DNA from 3 places in the Rhizobium sp. YS-1r genome. Region 3 is predicted to be linked to each of the others. Evidence: predicted binding sites of a transcription regulator. Region 3 holds the regulator's gene; each other region holds the start of a gene.
What was found. The regulator PhoB, encoded in region 3, activates phosphate uptake and scavenging genes when phosphate is short. The targets are predictions, from matches to a motif close to TGTCATNNANCTGTCAT.
Positions count from the first base shown of each region.

Region 1: the regulator PhoB is predicted to act here: its motif matches at 1,732-1,748, upstream of JL39_RS17835 (ExeM/NucH family extracellular endonuclease).
Region 2: the regulator PhoB is predicted to act here: its motif matches at 2,272-2,288, upstream of JL39_RS13010 (esterase-like activity of phytase family protein).

Region 1 is NZ_JPYQ01000024.1:395,757-399,983, reverse strand. Features, by position in the region: gene JL39_RS17845 (type I secretion system permease/ATPase) at 1-321, shown strand, start outside; gene JL39_RS17840 (HlyD family type I secretion periplasmic adaptor subunit) at 346-1,665, shown strand; gene JL39_RS17835 (ExeM/NucH family extracellular endonuclease) at 1,801-4,227, shown strand, end outside.
Region 2 is NZ_JPYQ01000013.1:199,547-203,773, reverse strand. Features, by position in the region: gene JL39_RS13010 (esterase-like activity of phytase family protein) at 31-2,223, opposite strand; gene hupB (DNA-binding protein HupB) at 2,404-2,679, opposite strand; gene lon (endopeptidase La) at 2,880-4,227, opposite strand, start outside.
Region 3 is NZ_JPYQ01000012.1:33,679-37,905, forward strand. Features, by position in the region: gene JL39_RS11305 (FAD-dependent oxidoreductase) at 1-276, shown strand, start outside; gene arsK (arsenite efflux MFS transporter ArsK) at 273-1,508, shown strand; gene JL39_RS11315 (winged helix-turn-helix domain-containing protein) at 1,594-2,283, opposite strand; gene phoB (phosphate regulon transcriptional regulator PhoB) at 2,297-2,983, opposite strand; gene phoU (phosphate signaling complex protein PhoU) at 3,026-3,739, opposite strand; gene pstB (phosphate ABC transporter ATP-binding protein PstB) at 3,782-4,227, opposite strand, start outside.

The DNA.
Region 1 (4,227 bases), on a different contig from region 3:
AAGATCCTGGTCCTCGACGAGCCGAACGCAAATCTCGATATTGAGGGCGAGAAGGCTCTAGAGCGAGCGCTTGCGATGGCGAAAGCGGAGGCGATCACCGTCCTCATCGCAACGCAAAGACGCTCGGTCGTCGAAACAGCGGACCGCATCATGGTCATGCGTGATGGAAGCCTGGAAGAATACGGCCCTCGCGAGGAGGTACTTCGGCGTCAGGCCGAAAAGGCGCAGGCTCTGCGGGAGAGCCAAAGGCGGGGTGCCGGCAATGCCTCGCAGCCTGTTGTGCTTGGACAGTTTGCCAGTGTCACCGATGTCAGGCGTTGAGGCAGCTGCCGGAGAATGACGGAGATGAACGACAAAGCAGATTGGGCCAGAGGTGTTCCGACCAGTACGCGGCGGGTCGCGGCTGTCGGGCTTGGCGCGACCTTTCTTTTCATCTTTGGTTTTGGCGCCTGGGCATCGCTTGCTCCGCTGGCCGGCGCCGCCGTTGCGCCGGGTGTCGTTGCTGCTGCCGGGCAAAACCAGCGTGTTCAGCATCTGGAAGGTGGTATCGTCGACAAGATTCTCGTTCAGGAAGGCGCCCGCGTCAAAGCCGGGCAACCGCTCTTCGAACTCGATGGAACCAGTGCTCTCGTCCAGTACAATCGAATCCAGAAGCAACTCGTTGCCCTTTCGGCACGCGCCACGCGGCTTACGGCCGAGCGGGATGGCGTCGATCAGCTTGTCTTTCCGGAAAGTCTCGAAAGAACGACCGGGCCGGGAGGCGAAAGCGACGTCCTTGCCGAGCAGTCGGCCGAATTCACGGCACGCCTGGCACGCCACCGTCAGGAAGCTGCCATCCTGCAGCAACGTATCAATGCGCTGAATGATCAGATCGAAGGAATGGCAGCTCAGCAGATCGCAGTGGAACGGCAGATCGAGGTCGTCCAGGAGGAAGCAGAACGGAAGAAGGGGCTGCTGGACAAAGGCCTGACGGATCGGTCCGAGTATACGGCTCTGCTGCGAAGCGAGGCCGACCTTCTGGGCGAGCTTGGCCAGACGAAGGCGTCCATTCTGACATCGCGCACACAAATCGCCGAAGCCGAGGAACAAATAGCCAGGCTGAAGACGCAGCGCGTCGAGACGGCAATCTCCGAGCTCAACGAGGTGCGCGTCCAAATTGCTGACGCCGATGAGCAGCGACGTGCGGCCAAGGCCATTCTAGACCGGATCGTGATCCGGTCGCCGAGCGACGGGATCATCGTTGAAATGGCATTTAACAGCCGCGGGAGTGTTGTCCGTCCGGGCGACACCCTGCTCGAACTTCTTCCAACCGCATCCAGCCTGATGATTGAAGCACGCGTTTCCCCGCAGGATGTGGACGTCATCAAGGTGGGGCAAGAGGCGCGGTTGCGCTTCAGCGCGCTCAATACCCGCACGACGCCGACCGTTGATGCGACCGTGTTCTACCTCTCGGCTGACCGGCTGGTCGATCAGAACAACAATGACCAGCCCTACTACACCGCGCGGTTGCGCATGACCGATGCGCTGCCGCCGGAAATCAAGATGGAGCAGATCTATCCCGGCATGCCGGTGGAAACCTACATCAAGACGAGCGAGCGCACCTTTTTCGAGTATCTGACGAGACCGATCGTTGACAGCTTCAATCGGGCGTTTCGGGAGGACTAAGCCGAAGACGTCGCTAAGCATAGACGATCGGCACGTAGGACCTGCCCGTCCTTGCTAATTAGCATATGTCAAGCGACTGTCGTAGTCGGCTGCTATGTCAAGCCATCCATCGTCCTCCAACAAGGGGTTGCATAGATGTCCTTCTTCTTTTCCCTCCCACGGCTCTATTTTGGGACCCGCCTGGCCGATCATATCGAGGGTAGCCCAGGTAACGACATCATCACCGGTCTTGGCGGTGATGACCGCATCGAGGCAGGCGCGGGGAATGACTTAGTCATTGCGGGGGACGGAAATGATCAGATCGAGGGCGGCGACGGCAGCGATCTGATCTCCGGCGGGCGGGGTTTCGACACTGCGATCTATTCGGGAAGCATATCCGATTATCGCCTGCCGCAGATCACACGCCTGTCCGACATCTTCTTTACGATGACCGACGCCGATGGTGATCAGGATATCCTCAACGATATCGAAGCCATCCGCTTTACCGCGAGCAGCTATACGCTCTATCTCGATGGCCGCAACAATGCCGTGCTTGCCGGCGACGATGCAGTGTCGACGGATGAGGACGGCGCACTTGCGATCAGTGCGCGCGACCTGACTGCGAACGACCGGGACTTCGATGGAGACCAGATCTCGGTCACTGCCGTTTCGGGGACAAGCACGGCCGGCGCATCCGTCTCGCTTGCGAGCGGTGTCGTCTCCTACGATCCAGGCAGTATTTTCCAGCACCTGAACGAAGGCGAAACCGCCGTCGACAGCTTCACCTATACGGTTGACGACGGCAGGGGCGGCACCGGCACTGCAACCGTGGAAGTGACGATCACCGGTGCGAATGATGCCGCTGTCATTACCGGAGATGCTAGCGGGTTGGTAACCGAGGCTGGTGGTGCCGGATCGGGAACGCCGGCCGCGACCGGCCGGCTCGTCGCCGACGACGTCGATAATGACGATCGCTTCCGAGCTGCGGGCGACCAGTCGAGCGTTATGGGCTACGGTACCTACAGCATCGACGAAGAAGGCAACTGGACCTATACGCTCGACAACGACAATGCTGCTGTCGATGCGCTCGGCGATGGTGAGAGCCTCACCGACAGTTTCACAGTCGTGAGCACGGACGGGACCGAACAGGACGTTACGATTGCTATCAACGGGGCGGATGAAGCCGCTCCCGTCGCACCGCGCATCAACGAAATCCACTACGACAATGCCGGCACCGATACGGGCGAATTCATCGAGATCCGCGTCGCTGTCGGCGCCGATGTCTCCGGACTCCTGGTCGAACTCTATAACGGAAATGGCGGCTCCACCTATGGTTCGGCGGACGTTTCCAGCCTTTCGATGACCTCGGACGGCGAATACGACTATTACGTATGGGAGTTGCCGGCCAACGGCGTCCAGAACGGCGCGCCGGACGGCGTGGCGCTCTCCGATAACGGAACGCTGATCGAATTCCTGTCTTATGAAGGCAGCTTTACGGCGTCGAACGGAGCGGCTGCGGGCACGACCTCGACCGATATCGGTGTGGCGGAGGCGGGCAACGAGACTGCAGGCCTGTCGCTGCAGCGGACCGGTGACGGTCCGGCCGATTGGGTCGGTCCCCAGGACCAGACCCCAGGTGCCGCCAATGAAAGTGATCCCGGCGGTGGCGGTGAGCCGACCGCCTATCTCATTTCCGAGGTTCAGGGCAGCGGTACTGCCAGCTTCCTCGTCGGCGAATATGTGCTCGTTTCTGCAATCGTGACTTACACGGTTGCAGACGGCTTCTACCTTCAGGAGGAAGACGGCGATGCCGATGGGGACAGCACTACTTCGGAAGGCATCTTCGTCTTTACCGGGGGAACTCCGAGCGTGACCGTCGGCGACTATGTGGAAGTCGCCGGAACGGTGGCCGAATATTTCGATTTTACCGAAATCACCGATGTCACCGACATCATCTCCATTTCGAGCGGCAACGCTCAGCCGAGCTCGGCGGCGATCACTCTTTCACCGGACTTTGCCGCCAATCTCGAACATTACGAGGGAATGGCGATTACGCTGGCAAGCGGCACGGATGACCCGCTGACCGTGATCGAGAATTTCGATCTCGACCGTTATGGCGAAATCACGGTGTCTGCCGGCTCCCAATATCAGCCCACTCAGATTTATGACCCCACCACGCAGCAGGAAGAGATCCAGGCGCTGATGGAGGCCAATGCCAACAATCGGCTGACCCTGGACGACGGTTCGTCCGCCCAGAATCCGGACGAGTTCCGTTATGTCCCTGCCTCTGTCGGGGACAACGGCAACGGTTATCTGGATGCCGGCGATACATTCACCGAGGACGGGCCGACGCTGAGGCTCGGGGCGGAGCTCGTCGGATCGGTCGACGGTGTCCTCAGCTATAGTTTCGGTGAATACAAGATGCTGGTCGACGGCGTCCTGCCGGTCGACGAGACGACCAACGGGCTTGCCCGTCCGGATGCGCCGGACGATCTCGGTGGCCGGCTGACGGTGTCCAGCTTCAATCTTCTCAACTTCTTCACCACCCTGGATGATGGCTCCGGTGCGGGGTCGGGTCCCAAC
Region 2 (4,227 bases), on a different contig from region 3:
GCCTTTCCTTATTCTGGCATCCATGGATGCTCAGTTGGTGGCCTTCAGCTCGACCGGAAAGAACAGCGTTTCGCCGGAGCTATCGTCGATGCCGTCGTTGTCGGTGACGGCAAAGGCCTTGCCAGACTTGTCGAAGGTAAAGCCTTCGAGCTTGTCGAGGACATAGCCGTTGGTCACCTTCAGGTCCGGGATGAAGTCGTGGACTTCTTCCTTTTTCACCAGCGGCAGTTCGCTGCCGATCTTGCCCGGCTTGAGGTCGGCGATTGCGACGCGATAGAGCTTCTTCAGCCTGGCATTGTCGCCGATCTGGTTGTCGCGCTCGATGATGTAGACGTAATCGCCATGCGCGGTGATTTCCGACAGACCGACCCAACCGGCATCTGCCTTCTCCAGTGGATAGCGGACGGCACCCCATTCCTTGCTCTTCGGCTTATAGGAGACGAGCTTCACGGTGCCCTTCGGGTCGTCCTTCCATTCGCGCTGGATTGCCATCCAGAGCGTCAGGTCGTCGCCGGAGCCAACGGTGGTGATGCCTTCGAAGCCGTAACGGCTCTCGTTGGAAAGCAGATCCGCCGGCAGGCCGATCTCGGTCTTGATCTCGCCCTTGGCGCTGACGCTGTAGAGGCCGTGCCCGACCAGCTTGGAGGCATCACCCTCCGACGCAAGCCAGAAGCCGCCCTTGCCATCGAGCGCGATACCTTCGATGTCGAGCTTCTGGGCCGGCTGCCCTCCGCGGGTCACGCGCAGGACATTGGTGATCTCAGCCGGCGTCCTGGTCGTGTCGATGGTGAAGATCGACGGCTGCATGCCATAGAAGGAATCACTGACGGCATGGAGGATGCCGTCCTTTTCAGCATCGCCGACGAGACCGGACAGAGCGCCCCAGCCGAGCACGTTGCCGTCGACATCCTTGGAAACGAGCGTTGGATAGCTCGGCTGGCCTTCGGCAAGCTCGTAAATCATCACATGCGAGCGTGCACCGCCGTCTTCGCCAAGATCGACTTCGTTGGCGGTGGCAAACAGGTTACGGCCAGGAATGGCGACAGCACCTTCCGGCGAAATGCCCGACGGCAGAAGCTGGGCAAGTTGCGGTTCGGCGCCGGTATCCTTGTAGACGGCCACGACGGAAGCGCGTTCGGAAAGAATGAAGATGTAGTTCTGGCCATTGAAGGAAGCGAACTCCATGCCTTCCAGTTCAACGCCCTTCGACTTCGCACGCTTGTCCGGGAAATGTCCAATGCGGGCGATTTCGCGTTCCAGCGACGCGCCGGACTCGTAGAGAACCTTGCCAGTACGATCGAAGATCGTGAAGCTGCGCGAACCACCCTTCCAGTCACCTTCATTGGCGATAACGAGGCGGTTGTTGTCCAGCCACTTGATGGCATCCGGTTCGCGCAATACGCCCTCCGCCTTGCCGGTGAAGGAAAGCTGGCCGTCGGTCTTGTTGTCGATGCCTTCCAGATCGGTCTTGCCAGCGGAGAAATGGCCGACGACGGTCGCTGTCTTGCCATCGATGATGGCGATGTGGTTGTTCTCCTGCAGCGTGACGGCTATCTCGCCGGCATCGTTGATGGCAACGAATTCCGGTTCCGGATCTTCCGGCGCGATCTCCGCAAGGCCGGTCAGCGAGACATGCTTGATGGAGGCGCAGTCGGCGGCACCATCCTTCAGCGACACGATGACCAGATCACCGACCGGCATCTGCGGAATGGCGCCGTCGTTCACGTCCTCGTCGCGCTCGTTTTCGATGGCGATCGCAGCAAAGGTCTTGTCCTTCGAAATAGCGATCGAATCCGGCTGGCCGCCGAGGTCGCAGGTTGCTTCGATCTTCTTCGACGCGATATCCACGACATTCAGCTTGCCGGACGGCTTCACGTAGCTTTCCGACGTATTGACGGCGGCGAGAACCTTGGAGCCGACTGCGGCTACGGATGTAGGCTCGCCGTCTAGGGACAGCGCGCCGAGCGCCTTCGGAGCCTTGGGATCGGTGATGTCGATGAAACCGATCGCGCCAAGCGGGCTGTCGGAATAGATCAGCGTATTGCCGTCTTCGCTGGCGGTGATGATTTCCGCCGACGTGGTCGTCAGCTTGTCCTTGTCCGCAGGAAGATTGCTGGCAACGGGGAAGGATGCGATGCGGTTGAAGACCTGCTCTGCGCTGGCAGGCGCTGCGACCGAGGCGAGAAGCACCGCTGTCAGCGCGGCGTGAATACGGAATGTCATAGGAGCCCTCCTGTCCATAAAACCGTCGCTGGTTATTGGAGCATGCGCATGACAGAGGGATGACGGTTTTCACACGTTGGAGCTGCCCAACCTACGATGTTCTGAGAAAACGAAAAAGGCCCGGGAAACCCAGGCCTTTCCGTTATTGAGACTGCTACAGGGTTGCCCGGAGGCAGCGCGTTAGCTGTTGACAGCGTCCTTCAGGCCCTTGCCGGCCGAGAACTTCGGCACGTTGCGTGCCGGAATGTCGACTTCGGCGCCGGTCGACGGGTTGCGGCCCTTGGATGCCTCGCGACGGGAAACGGAGAAGCTGCCGAAGCCGGCGAGACGAATGTCACCACCCTTCTTCAGCTCAGCCTGTACGGTCTCAAAAACGGCATCAACAGCAGATGCGGCATCAGCCTTGGAGAGACCGGCTTTTTCGGCCACTGCGGATACCAATTCGTTCTTGTTCATGTTTCCACCCCTTTCAGCGGTTTTGGAACGACTCATGTATTTCGGCGCCGACAATAGTTCGGTGTCAGGCCTTGGCAACCCAAAAGCTCCGCAATCGCCTGAAAAACAAGGGGTATGCGGCAGTTTTCACAAAAAAAGCCGGCTTGAAACCGGCTTTTTCCGTGGATAGTGCCAATTTGGCATGACCAAAAGACGATCGATCAGTGGGCGACCGCAGTTCCGACGTCGTCGACCCCTTCGACGGTCGCAATCACCGGCGTTTCCACCGTGCCGTCCCATTCGATCGGCTCGGGCTGGCGGACAAGCGCCTGGCGGATCACTTCACCCATACGCGAGACAGGAATGATCTCCATGTTGTTCTTCACATTGTCCGGAATCTCCGCCAGGTCCTTGGCGTTTTCTTCCGGGATCAGAACCTTCTTGATGCCGCCGCGCAGCGCCGCAAGGAGCTTCTCCTTGAGACCGCCGATCGGCAGAACACGGCCGCGAAGCGTGATCTCGCCGGTCATGGCGACGTCCTTGTTGACCGGAATGCCGGTCATGACCGAGACGATCGCGGTGGCCATGGCGACACCCGCCGACGGGCCGTCCTTCGGGGTCGCCCCTTCCGGAACGTGGACGTGGATATCCGACTTGTCGAAGCGCGGAGGTTCGATGCCGAAATCCACAGCGCGCGAACGGACATAGGATGCCGCCGCCGAGATGGACTCCTTCATGACTTCCTTCAGGTTGCCGGTGACCGTCATGCGGCCCTTGCCCGGCATCATGACGCCTTCGATCGTCAGGAGTTCGCCGCCGACTTCCGTCCAGGCGAGACCGGTGACGACACCAACCTGATCCTCACGTTCGGCCTCGCCGTGGCGGAAGCGCGGAACGCCGAGATAGTCATTGATGTTGGCAGCCGTGACCTCGACCGACTTCGTCTTGCCCTTGATGATCTCGGTCACCGCCTTGCGTGCGAGCTTCATCAGTTCACGTTCGAAGTTACGGACGCCCGCTTCACGGGTGTACTGCTGGATGATCGCCATCAGGGCATCGTCGCTCACCGAGAATTCGTTCGGCTGCAGCGCATGCTCCTTGATTGCCTTCGGCAGAAGGTGACGCTTGGCGATCTCACGCTTCTCGTCCTCGGTGTAACCGGCGATGCGGATGATTTCCATACGGTCCATCAGCGGTGCCGGGATGTTCAGCGTGTTTGCCGTGGTGATGAACATCACGTCGGACAGGTCGTATTCGACTTCCAGGTAATGGTCCATGAAGGTCGAGTTCTGTGCCGGGTCCAGCACTTCGAGCAGCGCCGAAGACGGGTCGCCGCGGAAGTCCATGCCCATCTTGTCGATCTCGTCGAGCAGGAAGAGCGGGTTGGACTTCTTCGCCTTCTTCATCGACTGGATGACCTTGCCGGGCATCGAGCCGATATAGGTGCGGCGGTGACCGCGGATTTCGGCTTCGTCACGGACGCCGCCGAGCGCCATGCGGACATATTCGCGGCCGGTCGCCTTGGCGATCGACTGGGCAAGCGAGGTCTTGCCGACGCCCGGGGGGCCG
Region 3 (4,227 bases):
GGGTACGAGCAGGTCCGCTCGGTCGTGGCGGAACTCGCAGGCGACAGCAACGCCGCCCGCGAGGTGCATCTCGTTCTCCCGGAAACCGGTGTCTGCAGCGTAACCAATCCAGTGCTCGCAGAGGCAGCGTCCGGTGGCTGCTGCGGTGGTCCTGCTCTTTCTGAAGTCGACGCGTGCTGCATCGCCGACATGAAGGCCAAGACTGATGGCAAAGCTGGTTGTGGCTGTGGTACATCCACTGCGGTGGAACGGAACGATGTGGAACCTGCAGAATGACCGAGCGGAAAGCTCCCGCGCGCCTGATCTGGGCGCTCGGCGCAACACAGATCATCGGCTACGGTACCCTTTATTATTCCTTCAGCATCCTCGCGCCGGACATGGCACGAGACTTCTCCATCCAACAAGACAGGCTTTTCGGGCTGCTATCGGTGGCGCTGCTGGTTGGCGGACTGTTCGCACCGAGAGCGGGAAACTGGGCGGACCGGTTCGGAGCCGGCCGGCTCATGGTCCCCGGTTCGCTTGCTGCCGCCATCTCGCTTGGCTGCGCGGCCGCATCGCCGAATGCGACGACGTTCGGTATTTCACTCGTCGCAATGGAGATCGCCTCCAGCTTCGTTCTCTACAGCACGGCATTTGCAGCGATCGTGCAGGTTGGAGGCAGCAAGCCACAGCGCAGCATAACCCATCTGACGCTGATCGCGGGATTCGCATCAACGCTCTTCTGGCCGCTCACGGCAACACTGCATGACTATCTCGGCTGGCGTGAGATCTACCTCGTCTTCGCGATCCTGAATATCGCCGTGTGCCTTCCGATCCATTGGTGGGTCGGGAGACTGCCCCGCGACGTGCCCGAACCACGGGCATCAGTAAATCAATCCGGAGCGATGGCCGTTCAGCCTGAAGCCGGCCCCGCGTTCAGTGGCGTCTTTATTCTGATGCTTGCGGGCTTTGCCCTGGAAGGATTCGTGCTGGCCTCCGTGCTGGTCCACATGGTTCCGCTGCTGACAGCACTTGGGCTTGGCACGGCAGGCCTCATGGTCTCCACCCTCTTCGGTCCCTCGCAGGTCGCCAGCCGCCTCCTGAACATGATCTTCGGAGGGCGCTTGTCACAGACGGTGCTCGCCGTGATCTCCGCGGGATTGCTCGCCGTCGCCCTTATCGTCCTGATGGCGACAAGTCCGTGGCTCCCCGGTCTCATCGCATTCGCGATCCTGTTCGGTCTGGGATCGGGGCTCGCAAGCATCGTCGGGGGAACGCTTCCACTGGAGCTTTTCGGAAGGCACGGTTATGGCGCACGGCTCGGCTGGGTGACCGCCGCACGCCAGTTTTCCTCAGCACTTGCCCCCTTTGCGTTCGCTGTCATGCTGGGAACTTGGGGGGTCGGCCAGGCAGTATCGATCAGCATTCTGGGAGGCGCGGCGGCCGTCGGCCTGTTCGGAGCGATCGCCTTCGCCCGCTACAGAGCAACAAGACCAGCAGCTGGACCTTTCGGTGGTTCGCAGGCCTGACAAGACACGACAAACAGGAGATGCAGGCCCCTCGGCGAAGCCCTAAAGAAAAGCAGCATAGGCCTTCCAACGATCGCGAGAAAATTCAGACGTCGCCGAGGGCGTAGCCCGCTCCGCGGACGGTCCGGATCACCTGGTCAGCCTTGCCCAGGCTGATGCCCTTCCGGAGGCGACCGATGTGCACGTCGACGGCGCGCTCGTCCACGGTTGCACCATCACCCCAGAGCGACCTTTTCAGCTCCGTCCGCGAATAGACCCGTCCCGGATACCGCATCAGGAACTCGAGAAGCCGGAACTCGGTGGGGCCGAGCCTGACTTCCTTCTTCTGCCTGTGGACCCTGTGTGCTTCGCGGTCGAGGGTCAGGTCTCCGACCCTGATCATATGGCTCAGAAGATTCGGATGCATGCGGCGAAGAAGGTTCTTCACCCTTATGGCAAGCTCGACGGAGGGGAATGGCTCTACGAGGCAGTCATCCGCGCCGGCAGCGAGACCCGTCAGCCTGTCGCTCTCGCTTTCCGCCGGAACAAGCAGGACCACGGGCACCCGCATCGTTGCTGGTTCGGTACGAAGTCTTCGGCAGATCTCGATGCCATTCAGCCCCGGAAGGGACGAACTCAGCACCAGTACATCGGGAAGGCTCGAAACCAACCGCTCCATCAGCTCGGAGCCCGCCGAAAGCAGCGTCACGTCGAAACCTTCATCGACAAGGGAGAACCGCAGCACTTCGCGCAGCGTTTCATCGCCATCGATCACCACGACAACTCGCGCTCCCATCGCGGTGCTCTCCCTAGTGTCCTTCCATCGAGTATCCGGCGCCGCGGACGGTGCGGATGACATCCTGCATGTTGGAGAAGTTGAGCGCCTTCCTGAGGCGTCCGACATGCACGTCGACGGTGCGCTCGTCCACATAGATGTCGTGGCCCCACACCCCGTCGAGAAGCTGCGAGCGCGAGAAGACCCGGCCGGGCGCGGCCATCAGGAATTCCAGAAGCCGGAACTCCGTCGGGCCGAGCCGCACTTCGCGGCTCTTGCGATGCACCCTGTGCGTCTCCCGGTCCAGCTCGATGTCGCCGCAGCGCAGGACGCTCGACAGCACTTCCGGACGCGCGCGCCGCAGCATCGCCTTCACTCGCGCCATCAGTTCCGGCGTCGAGAACGGCTTTACGACATAGTCATCGGCGCCGGTCGCAAGCCCGCGGACCCGTTCGCTCTCCTCGCCGCGCGCCGTCAGCATGATGATCGGCAGTCGCTCCGTCTCCGGCCGCATCCTCAGCCGCCGGCAGAGTTCGATGCCGGAAACACCGGGCAACATCCAGTCGAGGATCAGAAGATCCGGCGTGCGTTCCTGAAGCCTGATCTCGGCTTCATCCCCGCGCAGAATCGTCTCCACCTCATAACCTTCCGCTTCAAGGTTGTAGCGAAGAAGCACGCTCAGCGCCTCCTCATCCTCCACGACCGCGATCTTCGGCTGCATTCCGTCTTAGCTCCGTCACCATTCCATCGTCATTCGGCGCCATTATTCCGTGATCGCGCCGAGCGTGTTCGACGTATCGTCCTTCGGACGCTCGCCTTCCGGCTGGGCGCCGGTCGTCATGTAGTAGATCGTCTCGGCGATGTTGGTGGCGTGGTCGCCGATACGCTCGATGTTCTTGGCACAGAACAGAAGATGCGTGCAGGTGGTGATGTTGCGCGGATCTTCCATCATGTAGGTCAAAAGCTCGCGGAACAGCGACGTGTACATCGCGTCGATTTCCTCGTCGCGGATGCGGATCGCCTCCGCCTTCTCGGCCGAACGGCTCGAATAGACGTCCAGCACTTCCTTCAGCTGCGTCAGCGCCAGGTCCGACAGGTGCTCGATGCCGCGCGCGAGCTTGCGCGGCACACCGGTGCCCTGCACCGCGATCACCCGCTTGGCAGTGTTCTTGCCGAGGTCGCCGACCCGCTCCAGATCGGAGGCGATGCGCAGCGATCCGACGATGTCGCGCAGGTCGCCCGCAACCGGCTGGCGGCGGGCGATCGTCACGATCGCCTTGTCGCCGATATCGCGCTCGGCATGGTCGAGGATCACATCGTCGGAGATCACCTTCTGGGCAAGGGCGGCATCGGAATTGACCAGTGCCCGCACTGCATCCGCGCACATCTGCTCCGCAAGCCCGCCCATCTCCGAAATCCGGCGGCTCAGATATTTCAGTTCGTCGTCATAGGCAGACAGGATATGTGTCGAAGACATGGTCTTATCCTCAGATTGTCAGAAAGGGCCCGCAACCGGCGATCAGCCGAAGCGGCCCATGATGTAGTCCTGCGTACGCTGGTCATCCGGATTGGTGAACATCTTGTCGGTATCGTTCTCCTCAACCAGGTTTCCGAGATGGAACATGGCAGTGCGTTGCGATACGCGGGCCGCCTGCTGCATCGAGTGCGTCACGATGACGATCGTGAAGTTTTCGCGCAGTTCGTGGATCAGCTCCTCGACCTTGGCGGTGGCGATCGGATCGAGCGCCGAACAGGGTTCGTCCATCAGGATCACTTCCGGGCTGACGGCAACGGCGCGCGCAATGCACAGGCGCTGCTGCTGACCGCCGGAAAGGCCCGTACCTGGGCTGTCGAGACGATCCTTCACCTCGCCCCACAGTCCTGCCTTCTGCAGGGCCGAAGACACGATATCGTCCAGCTCCGACTTCTTTCGCGCCAGACCATGAATGCGCGGGCCATAGGCGA